4 regions of the Shewanella sp. SM20 genome follow, and region 2 is predicted to be linked to each of the others. Evidence: predicted binding sites of a transcription regulator. Region 2 holds the regulator's gene; each other region holds the start of a gene.

Region 1 (5,492 bases), on a different contig from region 2:
TTCCTTAGCATTTAAGTTCATTTGTAAAGTAACATTCTCAGTCTTTACAGGGCTACCTGCAGTGTCTGGTATTTGTACCGGCTTAGCCGTCGTTAAACTCACTGATGTCGAGTTCCCATCTTTATCCACAGGGAAAGTTTGCAAATAATTACCAGCAGAATCAACCATGTAATTATTTTTATCGACCTTAAATGCTCCAGCACGGGTAAACGAGTGGTCTAATGTACCCAGTTCAGAGGCAGTAACGAAAAAGCCACCCCCTTTAATCGCCATATCAAGGGAGTTATTCGTCAACTGTAAGCTACCTTGATGGAATTGCTGTGCCACTTGGCTCGTCGCAACACCACCACCGACAGCAGTTTTAGCATTTGAAAAAATAGAATTAGCGTAAACATCCGCAAATTCAGCACGGGACTCTTTAAAGCCAATGGTGTTCGCATTAGCAATGTTATTCGCCGTAGTGTTTAAATCTTTCTGCGCGGCAGAAATGCCACTCAATGCAATGTTAAACGACATAATTCACCTCTACACTTGACTCAATTCATTTATGAGCGACTTACGCCCAATTCGGATACTGCAAAAATTCTTTTAGGCAAACTTAGGTTTCAGACACAGCTAACACATCGGTTAACTTGATGCCCATACCGCCTCTCAAGTTAAGAATCGCGCCAGTACTGGCCGTACCGAGAGAAACGCTGGTCACATGAGCATAGGTCGAGACTGGCAATTCTTGGGATTTCCCATCCACTAAACCACTCGCCTTGATCGTATAGTTACCTGCGGTTACAGGGTTTCCGTCTTTATCGAGGCCATCCCAGTTAACATCGACATTGCCCCCCTTACTGCCATCAACTTTAAAGGTGGTCACAACTTGGCCTTTCTCATCCTCAACACGTACAGTAACTTCAGGAATTTTAGCTGGCGTGCTAATCACACCTTTTATTGTTGGGCTTTCAGCTGAAATGTTACCTGTATCAGTTGGGATCAACACCTTGCGACCAACAAGTCCTGATGCCTGTAATGCTTGGCTTGATGTCATAACATCGTTTAAATTAACGATTTCCTTATTCAACTTAGTAATACCATCAACCGTCGAGAATGATGCCATCTGCGCAATCATTTGGTCGTTGTCGACGGGCTTAAAGGGATCTTGCATCGATAACTGTTGGCTTAATAACGAGAAAAAGTCATCTTGAGTTAACTGCTGGCTTTTTGCTTCCGGTACTATTGACTCTTTTGGCAAACGTATGCCATCAAGAAACGGATTACCCGTTGAGCTGGTTGATGAATTCGTCGTAACGGCATTTGGCTGACTCTTATTTTGAGCCGTCTGCGCCGACGCTTGGTTAATTTGATTAATGAGGCTCACAGCTTACCTCCTAAGTAACACATGTTATTTACCCATCCCAAGTGTTTGTTGCAGCATAGACTTAGCTGCTTCAGCGACTTGAACATTCATTTGATATGAGCGCGAAGCAGAAATCATATCTGCCATTTCTTCCATGACATTAACATTCGGTTTATAAATAAAGCCGTCCGCATCCGCCATAGGATGATCGGGCGAGTATTCTTTCAGTAGTGGTTTATCACTTTCTACAATGCCTTTTACTGCAACGCCTTGAGAAGCTTGTTGCTGACTTTGGGCTTTAGCCATTTCGGCTTCAAAAATGGGATGACGGGAACGATAGGTCTTATCTACACTACTCGAGACGGAATCCGCGTTGGCTATGTTGCTCGCGGTGGTGTTTAGCCTGACCGATTGAGCAGACATTCCCGAACCAGCAACATCAAATATGCTAAATAAACTCATGATTAATCCCCTCTCAACGCTTTCTTCATGCCACTAAACTTACTGTCTAAAAAACCTAGCGACATTTGATATTCAAGTGCATTTTGCATGAATGCCGATTGTTCCTGTTGGATATCAACAGTATTACCATCACCGGTATCGGGTTGATTTGGCACACGGAACTTAACAAATTGCCCAGTCAACTCCGCAAGCCCAAAATGCTTATCTGGCTCTTGCATTTCAAGACTATTTCGCTGCTGCTGTTGGCCTCGAGCGGCCTGCATTGCCGCAGAAAAATCAACATCGCGGGCTTTGTAATGTGGCGTATCTGCGTTAGCGATATTGCTTGAAATAACTTCAGCCCGCTGCGCTCTAATACCGAGAGTGTATTGATGCACACCCAGTGCATTATCAAAATTGATCGCCATAAAATTGCCTCCTCGTGTTCTCACGAAAATAAAGCAATTCATGTGCCAACATCAGGAAAATTTTGAGAATAACAACAAGGATGAGCAAGTGATGGGTAAAAAATTACCGACAATTGTCGGTAATTTTCTTTAGAGCGGCTGAGTTAAGTCTTTTTCTGGTAATAAATGCCAGGGTTACAACGAACCATATCAAACTCGTCCGTTAAACCAGCGATAGATTCTGATGCACCGAGAAATAAAATCCCTTTGGGATTGAGAGCGGCAGCGAATTGCCGCAAAATTTTTGCCTTTGCCTCTGGTGCAAAATAAATCAGCACATTGCGGCAAAAGATAATGTCGAACTTGCCAAGCAGACTATAACTCTCAAGCAAATTATGCGCTCTAAAGTTCACCAACCGCTTCACATTATCCTTTAACTTCATATTACCTGAAGGTAATGCATCAAAAAACTGACGCTTACGTTCTTCAGATAAACCACGCGCTAATGCCAAACTATCGTACTCGGCATTTTTGCAGCGTTCCAACATGGAAGGAGATAAATCCGTTGCTTGAATCGAAGCACTACCAGCCAAGGCACCAGGCTTCTTCTGTTGATACTCAAGAATAGTCATAGCCAATGAGTATGGCTCTTGGCCTGACGAGCAAGCCGCAGACCAAATTTTAAGCGGACGCCCCAGACGACTGTATTCTGGTAGTAGGACATTATTCAACAACTCAAATGGATAACGATCACGGAACCAAAGGGTTTCATTGGTCGTCATAGCATCGATCACTTCAGCTCTGAGCGCACGCTCAGTAGGCTTCATCGAATGCTTAACCACATCAGATAAGGATGGCAGGTTATATTTGCCCATCAAAGGAGCAAGACGACTGCGCACAAGATATTGCTTATTTTCACCCAGTACGATGCCGCTGTGTTGCTCTAAGAACAACCTAAATTGATTATATTCAGCCTCAGCGAGTGATTTATTTGGCACATTCACATCCTAAATCCTATAGCAAGCACCAAAATCAGTGCGAAACCATCATGTTATAAAGTCGAGATTATAGCGTAAAGCGTATCTAGGTACTAACCTACAGCAATTACAAACTTAAATGCTTATTCACAGCAGCGGCCAGTTCGTCAGGATTAAACTTAGCGATAAAGTCATTAGCCCCCACTTTTTGAACCATTGCCTGATTGAATACACCACTTAACGAAGTATGCAGTACCACTTTAATATGCTTAAGCTTAGGATCATCTCGGATTTCAGCGGTCAGGGTGTAGCCATCCATTTCAGGCATCTCAATATCAGAGATGATGAGGGGGATCTCATCGGCCACATTATCCATCTCTTTGGCGATTTCTTTAAGCTTGTCTAATGCTTCGCGACCATCTTTTGCGGTATCAATTTGTAAATTCAATGACTCAAGTGAACGAATAATTTGCTTACGCGCCACGGCAGAATCATCAATAACCATAATATGGTAATGCTGAGTTCTGTCGAGGGTCAGTTTTTCATTGGCTTCTTCACTGATAGCCGTTTTAACCGGTGAAATCTCATCTAAGATTTTTTCCACATCGAGAATTTCAACTAATTCACCTTCAATTTCAGTCACAGCTGTCAGATAAGAATAACGACCAGCACCTTGCGGCGGAGGCATAATCGCTTCCCAATTCATGTTGATGATCCGCTCAACAGAACTGACCAAGAAGCCTTGAACACTGCGGTTATATTCAGAAATAATGATGAAACAGTTTTCAGTGCTCGCTAAAGGTTTTCCCCCTGTTGCCGCACTCAAATCAATCACTGAAATGGTTGTTCCACGAATATGAGCAACCCCCTTCACATAAGGATTAAGTTTAGGCAAAGTGGTCAGTGGTGGACACTGCAGTACTTCTTTCACCTTAAACACGTTAATCCCAAACCGTTGACGACCGTTTAATTTAAAAAGCAGCAATTCTAAACGGTTTTGTCCAACGAGCTGGGTTCGTTTGTTGACTGAATCAAGAATACTCGACATAACTCTGCCTTGTTGTTCTGTTTATGTTCGGCCCTATAACTCAGTTGAGTATAGGCATATTAATTGCTTACGTCTTATCTATCGATAAACATAGTCGAAACTGAGTCAATCTTCTGACAGTGATGCAAATTATTACAGTGGTCAGCTTCGAACTTAATAAAAGTATAGGTGCATTCTGGCGTTACAAGCTAGTCTCTTCATTATGAAAGTAAATTTAGTCTGTTTTTTTAGTCTTTTCACCCTCTTCATGCCCGCTTTAGCGAGTGCAGAGCCTATTGTCCCCACCGTATCGGCAATCTCAGAATTAGCTAAAGCGCTTATTTCAGAAAAAATATCCGTTCCAGAAAATGCCAAAGTAAATATTTCGCCACAGATGGTTGACGCAAGAATGCTGCCGTCACAATGTTCGTCTCCAATGAAAGTTGAACTGGCTAGCGATAGGGAAATTAGCCGTAATAACACCTTAAAAGTCAGCTGTGATACGCAAGACTTAGCTTACCCTTGGCAAATCTATATCTCGGTTCGGGTGGATATCTTATTCCCCGTTGTTGTCTCAACCGAAATCTTAGCACCAGGCGAACTCATCTCTCCTAGTCAAGTAGAAGTCCGTTACATTGAACAAAATAGCTTGAGAGGTGCCGAATTCGATGATCCGAGTAAATTGGCTGGCGTGCGAGTAAAACGACGAGTAGCAAAAGATAATCCCATATTAAGCAACAACTTATGCTTCGTTTGTAAAAATGATTCGATCTCTATCTACGTTCGTTCTGGCTCATTCGAGCTCAAAACAGCGGGCGAAGCCCTACAAGATGGCAATAAAGGTGATCGGATCAGAGTCAAAAATAGCAGTTCAAACAAAGAACTAGATGCTATAGTCACAGGCATTGGCGAAGTTGAAGTAAGAATGTAAAATAATCTAAAGCTTTTTTGTAAGCTGCCGATACCCCAGTTAAGAAATCCCGTACACACGACGCTGGAGCCTAAAATGGCAATTGATATTAGCAAACTCAACACTGCAACGACTGCGCAAGTTCGTTCAGGCGCAACGAAAACGAGCAGCGATCAATCTGCTCAAGTTGCTACAAAATCGACAACACCACAGAGAAGCGATTCAGTGGTCATTACGGCCCAGGCACAACAACTTCAAGGAGCTCAGACTAAAATGGCTAGCCTTCCTGAAGTTGATCAAAAGAAAGTAGCCGAAATCAAACAAGCTATTGCCGAAGGTCGCTATAAAATTGACCCTGAAAAGTTGGCTGCCAATATTGCAA
Region 2 (5,492 bases):
AGGCTTCGTCAAACTTAGCGTCGATTAAGGCACAAATGGCATCGAGAGCCGGCTCTGCATCTGGGCCTTCGGCGATCAGCTTAATGGTTTTACCCATGCCAGTTTCAAGCATCAGTAAGCCAAGTACACTGGCGGCCGATGCTTGTTTATCGCCTTGGATTAAGGTGATGGTCGCATCAAACTCGGAAGCCAGTACCACCAACTTAGTGGCGGCACGGGCATGTAAACCGAGCTTATTACAGATGGTTATCTGACGTTCAAGCTTTGGCATTATTGAGCTCTCGATGACGGGCATACACTTTATGTTTACCGTTACTAAAGCGTTTGGCCAATTGCTCTGCGACGTAAACCGATCTGTGCTGTCCACCTGTGCAGCCAATGGCCACAGTTAAATAACTGCGATTGTTACGCTCGAGGTGCGGCAGCCAAGTCTCCAGTAAATTTTCGATTTGCCAGATGAACTTATTGACCAGTGGTTGGCGATTTAAGAACTCAGCTACGGGTTCATCCAAGCCAGTCAATGGCCGCAGCGCCAGCTCCCAGTGGGGATTGGGCAGGAAGCGCACATCGAACATAAAGTCGGCTTCGGTGGGCATTCCGTGCTTAAAGCCAAAGGACTCGAAGTTGATCACGAGTTCTTTATCGACACTACCAAGGAGAATTTGTCGGACTTGGTCGCTTAAATCATAGATATTCAAATTCGACGTATCTATGTAGTGATCGACCAGTTTTGACATAGGCTCAAGCAGTTTCCCCTCCAGCTTTATCGCTTCTTGCAAAGAGACTCGGCTCTTCGACAAAGGATGCAAACGGCGGGTTTCGCTGTAACGCTTGAGCAGAATTTTATCGCTGGAGTTAAGGAAGAAGCTCGTTAACTCAGTATCTGGAGGTAGGCTAGCGAGTTGTTTCACTAAGACCTTATCCTGCTCAGGCATGTTACGCACGTCGACACTGATGGCGACGAGATCGTTACTGCCTTTGAGTTGCTCAAGCAAACTGCCAATCAATGGCAAGGGAAGGTTATCGACACAATAATAGCCGAGATCTTCGAGTACCCTAAGGGCGACAGATTTGCCTGAGCCTGAGCGGCCCGACACTATGACCAGTTTCATCCAGTGATTACCTGATAGAGTTCCGTTTCATCATGCGTCTTGCGTAATTGCTTTAATATTTGCTTGTCGCTCAGCTTTTCGGCCATGCAAGACAAAGTACTTAAGTGCTGCTGACATTGGTCTGCAGGCACCAGTAGTGCAAATAAAATATCAACAGGTTGCTTATCGATAGCATCAAATGCTATCGGCTCTTCACACTTAATGAGTATGGCAATGGGCTGATCTATATCGGCTAGTCGACCATGTGGAATGGCGATGCCGTTACCTATACCTGTGCTCCCCATCTTTTCGCGCGCCACTAGGCTTTCGAATATCTCTTGAGATGAGAGGGTCGGGTACTGGGCAGCGACTAAGTCGCTGATGAGTTCCAGTACCTTTTTCTTGCTGCCCGGAGTGGCGCAGGTAGTGCACTCCGGCCGCAGTATGGTACAAAGTTCCATTATTAGTGTTTTGTTAACTTCTCTTTGTGTTTAATAACCTGACGGTCAAGCTTGTCAATCAGGGCGTCTATAGCGGCATACATGTCAGCATGCTCTGAAGTTGCAAAAACTTCACCACCTATGAGGTTTATTCTCGCTTCAGCAATCTGTTGCATTTTCTCAACATTGAGCACAACGTGCACATTATTGATCTGTTCGAAATGGCGTTCAAGTTTTGAAAACTTTTCTTCTACATATGCACGTAACGATTCGGTAATTTCGACATGGTGTCCACTTAGGTTTATTTGCATAGAAACGTCCTCCGATATCCACTGTAGGTTATAAACTTTTACGCTGATTAGAAGGTGGAATAAGCATAGCCTCTCGGTACTTCGCAATGGTTCTGCGGGCTACGTTGATCCCTTGTTCTGCCAGAAGTTGTGCCATCTTACTATCGCTTAATGGTTTTTTCTGGTTTTCCGCTGCCACCAGTTTCTTTATAAAGGCTCTGATTGCTGTGGATGAGCACTCACCACCATCGTCAGTCCCGACGTGGCTAGAGAAGAAGTATTTTAGTTCAAAAAGTCCCTTAGGGGTATGCATGTATTTTTGAGTTGTGACCCGTGAGATGGTGGACTCATGCATTTCTACCGCTTCAGCAATATCGTTAAGCACCATAGGCTTCATGGCTTCTTCACCATACTCAAAGAAACCTTGCTGATATTGCACTATGCAATTAGCAACTTTAAGCAAAGTGTCGTTACGGCTTTCTAGACTCTTAATAAACCATTTAGCCTCTTGCAGATGGCCGCGAATAAATTGGCTATCGGCTTGGTTTTTTGTGCTGCGTGCCATAGAAGCATAATGTTGATTTACATTGATTTTGGGCATGCAGTCAGGATTAAGCTCAACGACCCAGCGGCCATTTTTCTTCGACACAGACACATCTGGGATAACGTATTCGTCATTATTGGGCGTGATCAACAAACCTGGGCGAGGATTGAGGGTTTGGATGAGTGCTATACCATCCCTTAATTCATCTTCTTTTAATTTAGTCTTACGCATCAACAACCTAAAATCACGGGCGGCGATCAGATCTAAATGATCTTTGATCAGCATACGGGCGTTTTCTAGGTTGGGAGTATCAGCGGCGAAATGCGACAGTTGGATCAGCAGGCATTCACTTAAATCGCGGGCGGCAACGCCTATGGGATCAAAATGCTGAATGCGCTTGAGTACGGCTTCGACTTCGTCAAGCTCAACTTCAGGATTGCCCATGGCTTCGAGAATTTCTTCAGTGCTTTGGGTGAGATAGCCCTGATCGTCGATTGCATCAATAATGGCGGTGGCAATGGCTAAATCGGTTTCAGAAAACGGCGTGAGGTTTTTTTGCCATTCTAAGTGTTCGTACAAACCTTCACTGGTCTCGCCTTGGAAGGGCATATCGTCTTCACGACTGCCGCCGGGGCCTGAGTTTGGGGAGGCGGTAAACACTTCATCCCATGTGGTGTCCATGGGGAGCTCATCGGGCATGGATTCTTTGGTTAGCGACTCTGCCGTGTCTATGGTGGAGCTGTCTTTTTCTGGTGGCAGAGTGCTAGATTCACTGAAATCCGTATCGGATAGCGTTTGGTTTACAGGGGTTTTAGTGGCGTCGAATTGATCCTCTTCCAGCTCGAGAAGGGGATTAGAATCTAATGCTTGCTGGATCTCTTGCTGCAGTTCTAATGACGACAGTTGCAACAGACGTATGGCCTGTTGTAATTGTGGCGTCATGGTTAACTGTTGACCCAGTTTGAGCTGGAGTGACGCTTTCATGTTACCGCTGATCCCTACGTTATTATTGTTGGATGAGGTCGCTTATTATTATCTTGAGTGAAGCCCAATGGCGGTATAAATTGCCTCCATTGGCTTCGCTCGATTAACTATAGCCTGAATTGTTCACCTAAGTACACAGCCCTAACTTGCTGATTGTCTAAGATCTCTGCTGGAGTCCCTTCGGCAATCAGGTTTCCGTGACTCACAATATAAGCATGTTCACATACATCTAATGTCTCGCGGACATTATGGTCTGTGATCAGTACGCCAAGGCCGCGACTTTTGAGTTGTTCGATAATCTTCTTGATGTCGATAACCGAAATAGGATCGACGCCGGCAAACGGTTCATCGAGCAAAATGAACTTAGGATTAGCGGCTAAAGCTCGCGCAATTTCGACGCGACGACGTTCGCCACCCGACAATGACATGCCTTGGCTGTCACGGATGTGGGTGATATGAAACTCTTCGAGCAGATGTTCTAGTTCTTCTTCTCGTTCTTCGTTTTTAAGTTCTTTACGAGTTTGCAGTACGGCCATGATGTTGTCATGAACAGTTAGCTTACGAAAGATACTGGCTTCCTGCGGTAAGTAACCTATGCCTTTGCGGGCACGCAGATGCATAGGATCTGCGGTTAAATCATCATCGTCGATAAAGATATGTCCCTTATCGCTCTTCACTAGCCCGACAACCATGTAAAAGGTCGTGGTTTTACCCGCGCCGTTCGGACCGAGTAGGCCAACGACTTGACCGGTTTTTACCGTCAGACTGACGTCTTTAACCACTTGGCGACTCTTGTAACTTTTCGCCAGATTTTGTGCTCTTAAGGTGATTTGGGTCATTTAGAGTCCTGCTTTTTTACAGGTTTATCCGCCGGAGCGTCTGATTTAGCATCATCTTGATAGTTTTCAGGCTGAATAATAGTGATCACGCGATCGTCACCACTGCCAGTACTCTCGGCCATCAATTTCTGTTGAATCATGTTATAGCGGATTAAATTGCCTGTAACTTGGCTACCCGCTTGATCTAATGACGCCATACCTTTCAGTGTTAAGGTGCGGCTTGCCATATCGTAACGAATTTCTTTCGCGCTCGCCGATGCAGGACGGCCATCGTCTAATATTTGGCTATACGTAGCAGGGTTGCCTGTTGCGACCAAAGTTTTGCTATTTTCACCTTCAGCAGAAAATGCACGCAGTTCATTTGCTTGGATTTTTATTGAGCCTTGGGTCACTTCCACCGGACCAAAGAAGATGATCTGGTTGTTTTTGATATCCGCAGTTTGGCTCACGGCTTTAATTTTGACTTCTTGCTTTAAGTCGCCGACTTTCGCGAAAGCACTCATGCTCATAATTAGCATTAGGCTGGCAAGTAATACGTTATTTTGCTTCATATGTTCCTACTACCTGACTGGTCAATTGCACTTCTTGCGCGTTGAGGTCGGCATAAAGGCCTTGGCCTTGAATATTAAAATCTTTCCCTGTGACGTAAATGGTACGGTCAGAGGTCATTATCATAGTGTTGAGATCGAGTTCCAGATAACTGGTGGACAAGGTCTGAATCGGTTCTTCTGGGCTAATGGCATCGATAATAACATTATTTTCTAATACAACCTTGCCAGTTTCCTTGTTTAGCTTGCCCTGATCTGCCCTGAGTTGCCATTGTGCTTTACCTTGGTCTGGATAAACAAGATAAACAGGTTGAGTAAAGAAAGTTTGATTCGTTGAATCATAATGTTCCATGTGTTTCGCCGTCACACGGCTATTCACTAGTCCTTGCTCATTGAACTCAGCACTGCGCAGATCTTCAACGATGAAATCTGGGGTATTTTGATCTTTAACTCTGTTATCGGAATCACCGCTGTGTTTGTTCTGGACCTGCCAGTAAAGCGCTAGTGCAGTTCCAAAAAAAGCGATAATCGCGAGTGTCACACGACTCATATACTCATTCCATGGGCCGAAGTGAATTTATTTTGACTTAGGAGTAACAGATCTGTGAGTTCACGCAGTGCACCGTGGCCACCATTGAGCGTAGTGACAAAGTGGGCGTGCTGACGCACATAGGGATGACCATCGGCAACACTGACCGCTAAACCGACGACATTCATCACGGGGAGATCGACAATATCATCACCGATATAAGCCAC
Region 3 (5,492 bases), on a different contig from region 2:
CTTTTTGTGTTAAGCGTTCCCGCGCTTGCTCAATTAACTGCAGATGATCAAACGCCAAGGGCATCTGCAACACATCTGCTAATGGCCACCACTTAACATCACTCACTGAATCAATCTGAATTTGGCAAGCTTGATAACTCATCAAGGCGGTATAACATACAGTCACAGACCAGCCTCTTACATCACGACTACGATTACCCACAGTGCATAGCTGCTCAATATAAGGTGGCACTACCGCGGTTTTCTCATGCAGTTTACGTAATACAGTTTGCTCAAGGGATTGATCGCAATTTTCATCGATAAACCCACCAGGTAATCCCCATAAACCTAAAAATGGATGATTTGAGCGTTGTACTAAGAGTACTTTAAGTTGCTGATCGTGATAGGTAAACAATACGGCATCCACTGTCAGTAGCTGAGCCTTAAAAACCTTAGGATCATAATTAGCGAGATATTCCGCTTCAGTCATTGATATTCCCCATCGTTACAAATCATCAGCTTAACTTAGCATTACACAGCTTCAAACATATTATGTCTTAGCGTCACTAAGTCAATGATCAGAGGCACAGAATAAGCCACTTTGCCCAAATTTACGCTGATAACGTGGCAACATGGTCTCGTTCCCGAGTAAGCCACCTTGGTGAATATACATCACAGGACGAGAGCCTCCGCCTTGTAAATATTCCTCAAGCACAATAAAACCTAAGGGATCGTAGAGTAATTCAAACTGCACGCCTGAGGCGCAGACCCGCTGCCACATGGCATAAAATTCGGGATAAAGTTTACCAAAATGATATTTCTTGCCGACATTAACAATCTGTGGATGCTCACTGGTATTGGAATTAAGTAAGGAAAATTGCAAGCGCAAATAATCATCGCCACCGACAACGGCACAAGTCACGACGCGAATATCCGTTTGCTGACGGATAAAATGCTGATTTAAAAATAACGCTGTCGTTCCCGTCCCCGAAGGTAAAAACACCGTTAAATCAACCAATCTATTCGCCTTCGCAAACTGTATTATCTCTTGCGCCAATCTATTCACCCCATATTCGGCGTAAGCACAGCGACCACCCTCTGGGATAAAAAGCGCCGTCGGCTCATTCACGAGTACTTGAGCCTCGATATAATCTTGGCAACTCAGCCGCACATCGCCCACTTGCACAGTAGGCTCAGGACTAGCATTAAGATTTGACAAAACGTGAGGTTCAGATTGAGGCTGAGTGCACGCCTGCTTTTGTGCTATTAACACACTTAAATCGATAATATTAGCGCCATTCGCTAAAGCGGCAGCGTAATTGCCCGTAGGATATTTAACCACTTGACTGGCAATATGATCTACATAAAAATCACATTGCCAGCCTTTCATCTTCGCTAATTTTGACAATGAATACAGTGAGTTAGCTAATGGCGAGCCATAACCTATCACCTTGCTGATGCCTGCAAACTCATGATCTAAAAAATAGCCGAATTTGCGAGCTTTATTGCCACTAAACGCCGGATGCAGTAAATCATCACGTTTTAGGAATATGTCTCTGCCAGCAAAGGCAAATGTATCGACAGGGGAATTTGCAAACATCAAGCTACTCAAACGATTAAATTCTCTGTTTTTTAAACCAGTTAAGGGAAGGCTAGTGTAACTCCGCCCTTCCTGTTACGCCCTTAAGAAATTATCAATTTGGCGAAAAACTAGTGAAAATGACACATGAATCTCGAACACATATAATTAACCCATTGATTATGAATAATTTAAATAGTTGGCATAGTTATCGCTTAGACATTGACATATATTCAATTTATCGAAGCTAACGATAAAGGCTAACAGGGTAAACATAAGGAGTTTTCAATGGCTGTATTACGCTTAATATTCAACATAGCTTGGTTTGTACTCGGCGGATTTGTAATGGGACTCGCTTGGTGGCTCGCAGGTATCCTGTGTTTTATCAGTATCATTGGTATTCCCTTCGGCCGCGCCTGTTTTGTTATCGGCGAAATGACCTTTTGGCCCTTCGGCCAAGAACAAATGAACCGTCGCCACTTAACTGGACGTGAAGACTTGGGCACAGGTGCATTAGGCATGGTAGGAAATATCATTTGGTTCTTACTGTTTGGGATCTGGTTAGCCATAGGGCATTTGGTCCACGCCTTAGCTTGTTTTGTGACGATTATCGGTATTCCCTTTGGGATACAGCATCTTAAGTTAGCTTTACTCAGCCTCACACCGATAGGCCAAACCGTAGTGGCTAAAGCTTAATAAGACAATGTGTTAACTGCGCTATTCACTCTCGATTATTTGGTTTCAAGAGTGGATAACGCTTTGTCATCCCATACAGCAAATATCGCTTCGTTTAAGGCTATTTCTTCCTCCAATAAATCGTTGCAATCATATTGAGTATTGGCAGGCTCACTATCCACAGAAAACTGCACTTGCGGCTTAGTCGCCCCCACAATGTCCAACAGATAATGCGCCAGTTTTGCGGGTGCATCTATAGCGGCATCGTGACCACAATACGCGAGTACAATCAAATCGGTGTAAAAATGCCGTGCTAACGCCTTACTCGATGCCATACTCACCAGCGCATCACGGTCACCGCAGAGCACAGTTATCGGTACTTCCACTGCCAATGGACATTGGTATTGAAAAGCCGCCCAAAGTTGTCGCCATACATTGCGTCTACTTGGTGTGGTATCGCGGCGAAACTCACTCCACTTGACAATTAAATCTCGGTCTCGCCGATGACGAAAACTGGTTAAACGCACTATAGTCGACTCGATTGGATGTAAAGCGTTACCCCGAGCCCGCATGAAAAAAGCCTTCAATGCATTCAGCGGGTTAAATCTTTGATACCAAGACGATAAATTTGCCGCACTGCTGTTTAATACAAAGACATGCCTTATCTGCCAAGGTCGCTGGCATGTCATTTCCAGCGCCAACATACCGCCCATAGACAAGCCGAGGAGATAAATAGTCTCCCCTTCCTGTACCTGCTCATCCAATTGCTGCCACACGGCATAGGCATAATCAGCAATCTTAAGCGGACTTAATTCGTGGGATAGCGTCCCATTGCCCGGAAGATCCGGTGTCAGCACTCGCAATCCCTTTTGTCGCAGACGCTGATCGAAACCATTCCAATGGCGCTGATCACGCATTAACCCCCTTAATATCACCCAAGTGGTCATGACTGAGACTCCCGATACCAATAATGCCATGCACGCTCTGTCAGCTCAGCCAAACGTTCAGGTGTTAACTGCTCTAACGATTGGGCATAGGCCGCTTCCATCATAAATTGCATGAGTACTGTATGCCTGCGTAAAATCCTGTGGTGACGATGTGTTTTTTGTGGATTAAAAAAGCCAGCAAAATTAAATATTTGTCTAGGATTCTTCTTTATCCATGCCCAAGATCCCATCTCTAATGTCAAAGGTAAAAATGGCACCTGAGCAGAAGGATCAGCCACTTGGTGCTGGCGATAGAGATAATCCCAAATATCACCATGAGTGCGATAAAACTGGCTCTGCGGCGCCAACCGATAATGGCCGTGATGGGGATAACTCTGTTCAAATAATTGTTTTAGATGAAAAATATAATTGGCATTTTCGAAGGCGGTACGGGTATGGGCGTAGGGGAACCAGATATGATCACTCAAGCCAAATCCCGAGTGGGCATCGAGCGAAATCAAACTTGTGCTGCGACTCAACAGTTGTTGTACATAGGCAACTAAGCCCGCAGTTTCCAGCTCCATTCCCCCAATACCGCGATACCAGGGCAGCCGTGACGATATACGCTGTCCTCCCACCATAAAGGACACTTTTTCACGGGATTCTATCGGAGCGTTACGCATTAAATCCACTTGATTACCATTGCCCCGCGTTCCCATGAATAACCCAACAGGATTCACTACAGGTACAAAAGCTAACCGCAGGCCCGTTAACATCTGTTGTAGATGTTTATCCCAAACAAGCCGCTGCAATAAACTGTTTAACAATGCCAAAATAACTTGAGATCCAATACGTTCAACCCCATGCACGCCACCCACAAAGAGCACTGTCGGACAAGGCGTATCTGTACCACCTAACTCAACACTGTAAAGGGGGAAATGCTCTTGGCGGAATGGAATGTCGGCAAGGATCTGATAATCCAACTTAAGATGATGAGTATCAATGAGTTGCTGCAGCGTATCTAACTCAAATGGAAGCTCAAAAGGAAGTTTCTTCATGTCACCTTAATCAATAAAATGAGAGAACTACTCATGCCGTTAAAGTGATACTAATAGTGAACAAAGACAAAATGATGACAAACTGCATATCAGAAGTGACTTTACGGGGAAATAGGCGGAAAAATAGCGAGTAAAACAAAGAATAAACTATCCTAAAACCCTACATTAGTCTTCACGATAAAGTAGCTCTCCAATGATGGTTTCTACGTCAACCTGCGCTAAACCTTGGTCAACAATATCTCGCCAACGCCGTCCCTCTTCTGTATTACGAAACGCGATATAGAGCTGCTTATTCGCCAGAATTTGCCGATTGATTTGCAACTTTGTCGCCAGCGGCTGTAAGGGCTTTTGCTTGAGTAAATAGTGCAGAACGTTGACATCAATCACCGCGGCATCAATCCGACCTGCGGCAACTTTTTTGACATTATGCTCATCCGAAGTCACAGCTTCAGTCCGCTGAACACCAGAAACGATCATGCGATCTAAGGCCTGAGTATTCACATAATCTTTCACCACACCTAAGGTATAGCGATTAAGATCTTCAATATAATTCCAACTTACTGGATGGGACTTTTGCTCCACCAGCCCCAATGGACTTTCGCCAATCGGTTTTGAAAAGATAAACTTTTCAGTCTCTACATAGTATTCAGGAAAATAACCTATGTAGTCAGAGTTCGGCATAGTCGTAAGTTTGACAGCGCGGCTCCACGGATAAAAATCCACTTTTAACTGATGTCCCATGACGTTCAGCGCCGCCCGTACCACGGCAATACTGGCACCCTGCTCCGTTAATTGCTCTCCTGAATAAGGCGGCCAAAGTAAAGAAGTAAGCATTAAGGTATCCGCTTTAGCTACGCTCAATCCCATAAAGGAAAGACAATACACAAGGAGCATTGAACGCCATCGAACCATTTAGTACTCCTTTGCCTGCATGGATTTACGACTACATCATCGACAACTCAACGCTTTCGTTTTTATCTGCCGAGATTTTATGACTGGTTAGATTTTATGACTAGTTTTAGTATAGCCATCAAGCCACAGTGGGGAAGTGAAGTTTTGTTACAATTAGAATAACGACATTAGCAGCAAAAGCTAACTCAAAGTACAGCTTGGCTTGATGGTATGACTCGCCGACTTTTTCATTAGCCAATTAGCTTGTTCGTTTATCTGCTAACCGAAATAACTAGACAGAATAAAATTCAAGCCGCATTGCGCGGCTTGAAAGTCAAAAAAGCACACTCGCAAAATCACATCACTTAAGCATTAATATCTTCA
Region 4 (5,492 bases), on a different contig from region 2:
GAAAAACACCGCGGGCATGGGCATCTCACTCGGGCAGTTTTTTTAATGTTTAAAAAAGCGGCGAATCATCTGCGCAAACATCACCCAATCTGCCATCAAACTGTAAAAAGGATACTGAAATGTCGCGGGTCGATTCTTCTCGAATACGAAGTGTCCTACCCATGCAAAACCATAACCAACAATAGGAATAAACCAGCATAGCCACCAGTCTTGTGAAACCAAGGCAATGCCAATCAGCAGCAGAACTAAACAACTGCCAACAAAGTGTAATTGCCGACAAGTCGGGTGCTGGTGTTGGGATAAATAGAAAGGATAAAAATCGGCGAAACGTTTATAAGAGTTAGTCATCTTGTTGAACCGAATAGAATAAAAGCTGGCCATGGACACTGCCGATACTCAGCTCGCCTATGGATACAAAGTCATGCTGAGTAAACAGTTGCAAGTGGTTCTCCTGAGCGATAAACACACCAATGCCATCCAAATCAGGCTGCTCATCACACCAACTCACCACAGCTTGCACTAACTTATGTCCAAGTCCCTTGTGCTGTTCATTTGGTGCAAGAGCAATAAACTGCAAAATACCGCAGTGCTTACTGGGTAAAAGTTCAATAATACTGGACTCTTTGTTCATTAGTGCTTGAGTCGATTGCCAACCTGTACCTAACAACATCTTTAAGCGCCAATGCCAATAACGCCCTTCCCCTAAAGGCACTTCTTGAGTAACTACACAGGCTAACCCAAAGAGTCTTTCATGGTCGAATAAACCAATGAGAGCTTGTTTTTGTTGCCATAACGTATTGAGTTCTTCCCTGATTGCGGCGCGCAATTTTTGCTCATAAGCGGCTTTGTCTGAGGTAAAGAGTGAATCGACAAAAAAAGGATCATCATGGTAAGCGTTATAGAGAATAGAAGCGGCAATGCGTAAGTCTTCCGCGGTCAAATAGACTGCGCGGCAGTCCTCCAGAATTTCATTGTCCATCGTTAGCATTCCTTGACTTAGCTCACACTTTTTATGCGTAACTGTTAATCTACCAAGGAAACTAAAAAGTGCAAATTTTAATCATAGATTGCATTTTTCAATCAGGCGCTTACTCTAAACGAAGGCACTATACTGAAAAGGAAATAATGATGGATACAACTCCAGTAGACTTAAGCCACTTGTTTGAGCAACTCGGTTTAGACAGTAGCGACGAGGCCATAGCGCAGTTTATTGCAACCCATGATATCGACCATCACATCCATTTAAGCCAAGCGCCCTTTTGGACCCCTGCCCAAAAGAGCTTTATCATTGAAGGTTTAGAAGCCGATGCCCTCTGGACTGAGCCCATTGAGCAATTAGACACTCAGCTACGTAAACGATAAGACTCGTTGGTTCAGATTTTACCGTAAGCCGTTTCACCCCAACCCACTAAGGCATTGTTGCTCAGCACGATAGGCGTGCATTCATCCTTAGTGGTTTTTCCATCGCCATTATTACGCTGGGTACGATAAAACAACACTAAGACTTCTTTATTGGCTTCACCTTGTTGAGCACTTTGTTGAATATAGGCTTCACTAAAATCAGCGGTGCCCATTAAGATCATCACTTGGTCTTTAGGCATGCCTAAGCTCAGTTTGGTTAAGTTAGTGCGATTTTTATCCTGCACTTTCTCCCAAGATTCGCTGCTATCCCAGCCCGATTCTCCATCACCGACATTGACCACGCAGCCGCTAAGACCTAAGCTTGCGAGCCCTAAAAAAGTGATGGCGATAAGTTTGTTATTCAATTTATGGTTCATCATGTGACATCCTGTGTAATTATTATTGAAGCTTAAAAAATGGTATTTCGGCTGGACAATAAGCAAAATAAATGCCACAAGACAACACACTGTTTTTAAATGAAAAAATTAATTATTATTTTAAAATTGGTTTAAATAATTCAACAAATTAAGGAATTTTGCTAATTATGAGTCCCCTTGACCAAGTATTAGCGGCCGCACGTTCGCTCGAAGCCTGCGGTAAAGTACCGAGCCTTGCCTTAATTAAAACCCGTTTAGGTAGTAGCCTACCTTTACCTATATTGATCCAAGGCTTACAGCAATTTAAATCTATGCCTAAGGCGGATCGCGAGCGTTTAGCTGAGTTGCAAACTATCAGCCCTACAACTGACACTCCCGCAACTAACGATACCTTAACCCTTGCAGTGCTCGCCGAGCGCCTGCAGATACAACAGGCGTATTTTGAACGTCATGCTGAGCAGCAAAAAACAGAAATAATGCAATTAAAAAACGAACTGCTTGAACTTAAACAACGCATCAACTTATTAGAAATCCAAGGAAAAACAGCTTAATGTTTGTTACTGAACTGCGCTTCGAATGCTTCGCCGACACCACGATATCTGCCGCCGAGAAGGCCATTAATCAGCTCCTTGAAGCCTATCGAGCTAATGGCCAAATCTTAGGACGAGAATTTGCGGTCGCCTTTAATGACGGTGAGTTTAGAGTGCGTTTATTGATGCCAGAGAAAAGCAGTTTAGCGCACAAATATCACAGCCCTTGGGTCAAAAAAGCCTTAGTAGAATTAACCGACGCTAAACTACTCGCGCCGCGGGAAAAGTTTATTGGTCAGGATATCAATTCTGAAGTAAGTAATACCGAAACACCCAGCTGGCAACTGCTATACACCAGTTTTGTGCATATGTGCTCGCCCCTACGCAGCGGCGACACTTTATTGCCCATTCCCCTGTACCGTATACCCGCAACCTTTAATGGCGATCATAAACGTATTATCCGTTGGCAGAGCGAATGGCAAGCCTGCGACGAGCTGCAAATGGCGGCGGCCACCAAGGCTGAATTTGCCGCGCTAGAGGAATTATCGAGTCCTGACAGTGATTTATTTCGCAGAGGTTGGGATTTGCGCGGTCGTATCGAATATCTCACTCAGATCCCGACCTATTACTACTTATATCGCATTGGCGGCCAAGATTTGGCCTCAGAAAAAACGCGACCTTGCCCACGTTGTGGCAGTCATGATTGGAAACTCGATGAACCTTTATTGGATATGTTCCATTTTCGCTGCGAGCCTTGCCGCATAGTGTCGAATCTGTCTTGGGATCATCAATAACATCTGTTTATCCCCTTGCAGAACTCAACCTAAGATAAGCCAGGCTTAGGTTGAGTTAATACTTAGGTTGATAATAAAAATGTCGCTCACAGAAGTTAACGTTTACCGAAAAGGTTTTGCCACATACGTTTAAAACTGGCGAAAATACCAGGATGTTCTAATGCGGGCATAGGTAATTCTTCATGTTTAACGGGTGGTGCTATCCGTGGCGATAATGCTTCAATAAACGCAGTCAAACTCGAGGACAATTGCTCAGATTGCACTTCACCAGGGATTTCAATCCATACGCTACCATCACTGTTATTGATGGTGAGCATTTTATCTCCCTCATCTAACAGACCGATAAACCAAGTCGGTGACTGCTTCAGTTTTTTCTTCATCATCAGATGACCAATCAAGTTTTGTTGCAGGCAATTAAAATCGTCATCATTCCAGACTTGCAGTAACTCCCCTGTGCCCCACTTAGAGTCAAATAATACTGGGGCGGAGAAATAATGACCGTAAAAATCATTGATCTCTGGCCATAAAGTTAACTCCAGTGCATGCTCTACATTGGCGAAACTGCCTTCAACTTTGCGTTTCACTGGCTGCCAAGAAACGGCCTGTTCAAGATCCGGTTGAAATTCGCCTTGAATACACACAGAAGACTCACCCTGTGGGTAATAACGCGGTAGTTCACCTAAACTCGTTAAGTAAGCTTGATGATAGTTTTGCAAAAATTTATCGAGTGCGGGCAGACAAGACACTTAAGCACAATCCAATTTCAGGTATAATGTGCGCCTATTTTGACATGGAAACAGTATTGATGACACAGAATCACGATCCCTATAGTGATGCGCAAGCGCTTGTTGGCCTGACTTTAGGTAAAGCCACCGACTACCAAGCCGAGTATGATGCGTCGCTGCTGCAAGGGGTTCCACGCTCACTAAACCGTAATGCTATTGCACTCACTGGGACGTTACCGTTTCATGGTGCCGATATCTGGACGGGTTATGAGCTGTCTTGGTTAAATGCCAAAGGTAAGCCTATGGTGGCCATAGCTGAATTTCATTTAAGCTATGAAAGCCTGAATCTGATTGAGTCGAAATCGTTCAAACTGTATCTCAATAGCTTTAATCAAACCAAGTTTGATAACCTAGATTCACTGCAAAAAACCTTAGTGCAAGACTTAAGTCAGTGTGCTCAAGGTGATGTTAGCGTTAAGATTATCGAGCCAAAAAGCTTTGGTATTCAGCGTATTATTGAGTTACCAGGCACTTGTATTGACGATCTCGATATTGAAGTCAGCGATTATAGTTTTAATCCTGATTACTTAGTTAACAGTACAGACGATAAGCAAACGGTCGCGGAAACGCTTAATTCAAACCTGCTGAAATCCAACTGTTTGATCACTTCGCAACCCGATTGGGGCAGCGTGATGATCCGTTATCAAGGCCCTAAAATCGATCGCGAGAAACTGCTGCGCTATTTGATTTCTTTCCGCCAACATAACGAATTCCACGAGCAATGTGTCGAGCGAATTTTCGTCGATTTAAAACGTTTCTGTCATTGCACTAAATTGACGGTTTACGCCCGCTACACGCGTCGCGGTGGTTTAGATATCAACCCTTATCGCAGTGACTTCGAGCAACCAGGCGAAAGCCACAGACTCGCAAGACAGTAATGACCTTCTTAGGCTATTAGATTAACAATCTGAGATAGAAAATAAAATTTAAAAACTGCAACAAAGCTCTGAATCGCTAGCCCTAGCTGCTCGCTAGATTCAGAGCTTTTTTATTCACAGTGTTTGCACTCGTATTGAGCAATAAACGCCGTAACCATTGATGGCTCGGGTTTTGGGTATATTTACTGCTCCACACCATATACAAATCAATTGGCCGAGTTTTCAGGGGCATAGGTAAAATCTGTAAGCCGAACATCTCAGCGTACTGACTGGCGTACCGCAAAGGCGCTATGCCTATCGCCTCACTTTTGCCAACAGTTGCAAACATACTCAATAAAGATGATTGCTCACTGTACATTTTGCGCCTTGGTAACACACCTTCGGTAAACAAATCCCCTGCAGTCAAATTAAAACGCCGCATATTTAAAAAGACGTGTTTCTCCTCAAAATACTGCCCATGGGTAATAGCACCTTGAATACGAGGATGCTGCAAACTGACGATACAAACGAGGGTTTCGGTGAAGAGTAATTTGCTCGAGAGCAAACTTTGCTGCGCGGGCTTAATATCTATGGCAACGGCGACCCGCTCAAGCAAAATATCGCGATATAGCTCATCCTCCTGCGGCGGTGACTCGCGGAAAATGACTTCAATATCCGCATTCTGTAACAAAGCCTGCACGCCTGATTGCAGCGCTTCGATAACTGACTCATTAGCATATACATAAAA

The links. Region 2 encodes sigma-54, which starts transcription at its own class of promoters, with help from an activator protein. Its sites were predicted from a motif close to GTTGGCACGNNNNTNGNNT; they were not measured.
Region 1: the regulator sigma-54 is predicted to act here: its motif matches at 2,249-2,267, upstream of flgB (flagellar basal body rod protein FlgB).
Region 3: the regulator sigma-54 is predicted to act here: its motif matches at 1,757-1,775, upstream of L5M18_RS06770 (YccF domain-containing protein).
Region 4: the regulator sigma-54 is predicted to act here: its motif matches at 1,839-1,857, upstream of L5M18_RS09695 (DUF3192 domain-containing protein).

What each region holds. Positions count from the first base shown of each region.
Region 1 is NZ_JAKKRK010000007.1:13,695-19,186, forward strand. Features, by position in the region: gene flgE (flagellar hook protein FlgE) at 1-516, opposite strand, end outside; gene flgD (flagellar hook assembly protein FlgD) at 599-1,369, opposite strand; gene flgC (flagellar basal body rod protein FlgC) at 1,394-1,810, opposite strand; gene flgB (flagellar basal body rod protein FlgB) at 1,813-2,217, opposite strand; gene L5M18_RS04670 (CheR family methyltransferase) at 2,361-3,200, opposite strand; gene L5M18_RS04675 (chemotaxis protein CheV) at 3,301-4,221, opposite strand; gene flgA (flagellar basal body P-ring formation chaperone FlgA) at 4,424-5,131, shown strand; gene flgM (flagellar biosynthesis anti-sigma factor FlgM) at 5,207-5,492, shown strand, end outside.
Region 2 is NZ_JAKKRK010000031.1:48,868-54,359, reverse strand. Features, by position in the region: gene L5M18_RS14080 (HPr family phosphocarrier protein) at 1-271, opposite strand, end outside; gene rapZ (RNase adapter RapZ) at 258-1,112, opposite strand; gene ptsN (PTS IIA-like nitrogen regulatory protein PtsN) at 1,109-1,552, opposite strand; gene hpf (ribosome hibernation promoting factor) at 1,555-1,842, opposite strand; gene L5M18_RS14060 (RNA polymerase factor sigma-54) at 1,871-3,349, opposite strand; gene lptB (LPS export ABC transporter ATP-binding protein) at 3,457-4,188, opposite strand; gene lptA (lipopolysaccharide transport periplasmic protein LptA) at 4,185-4,739, opposite strand; gene lptC (LPS export ABC transporter periplasmic protein LptC) at 4,726-5,286, opposite strand; gene kdsC (3-deoxy-manno-octulosonate-8-phosphatase KdsC) at 5,283-5,492, opposite strand, start outside.
Region 3 is NZ_JAKKRK010000011.1:78,595-84,086, forward strand. Features, by position in the region: gene L5M18_RS06760 (NrtR DNA-binding winged helix domain-containing protein) at 1-469, opposite strand, end outside; gene L5M18_RS06765 (pyridoxal-phosphate dependent enzyme) at 551-1,579, opposite strand; gene L5M18_RS06770 (YccF domain-containing protein) at 1,847-2,254, shown strand; gene L5M18_RS06775 (alpha/beta fold hydrolase) at 2,290-3,180, opposite strand; gene L5M18_RS06780 (M14 family metallopeptidase) at 3,177-4,217, opposite strand; gene L5M18_RS06785 (substrate-binding periplasmic protein) at 4,383-5,129, opposite strand; gene L5M18_RS06790 (AMP-binding protein) at 5,474-5,492, opposite strand, start outside.
Region 4 is NZ_JAKKRK010000019.1:238-5,729, forward strand. Features, by position in the region: gene L5M18_RS09680 (DUF962 domain-containing protein) at 43-348, opposite strand; gene L5M18_RS09685 (GNAT family N-acetyltransferase) at 341-979, opposite strand; gene L5M18_RS09690 (DUF2789 domain-containing protein) at 1,129-1,362, shown strand; gene L5M18_RS09695 (DUF3192 domain-containing protein) at 1,374-1,781, opposite strand; gene L5M18_RS09700 (ELKS/Rab6-interacting/CAST family protein) at 1,946-2,329, shown strand; gene L5M18_RS09705 (Zn-ribbon-containing protein) at 2,329-3,102, shown strand; gene syd (SecY-interacting protein) at 3,198-3,848, opposite strand; gene queF (NADPH-dependent 7-cyano-7-deazaguanine reductase QueF) at 3,908-4,765, shown strand; gene L5M18_RS09720 (LysR family transcriptional regulator) at 4,848-5,492, opposite strand, start outside.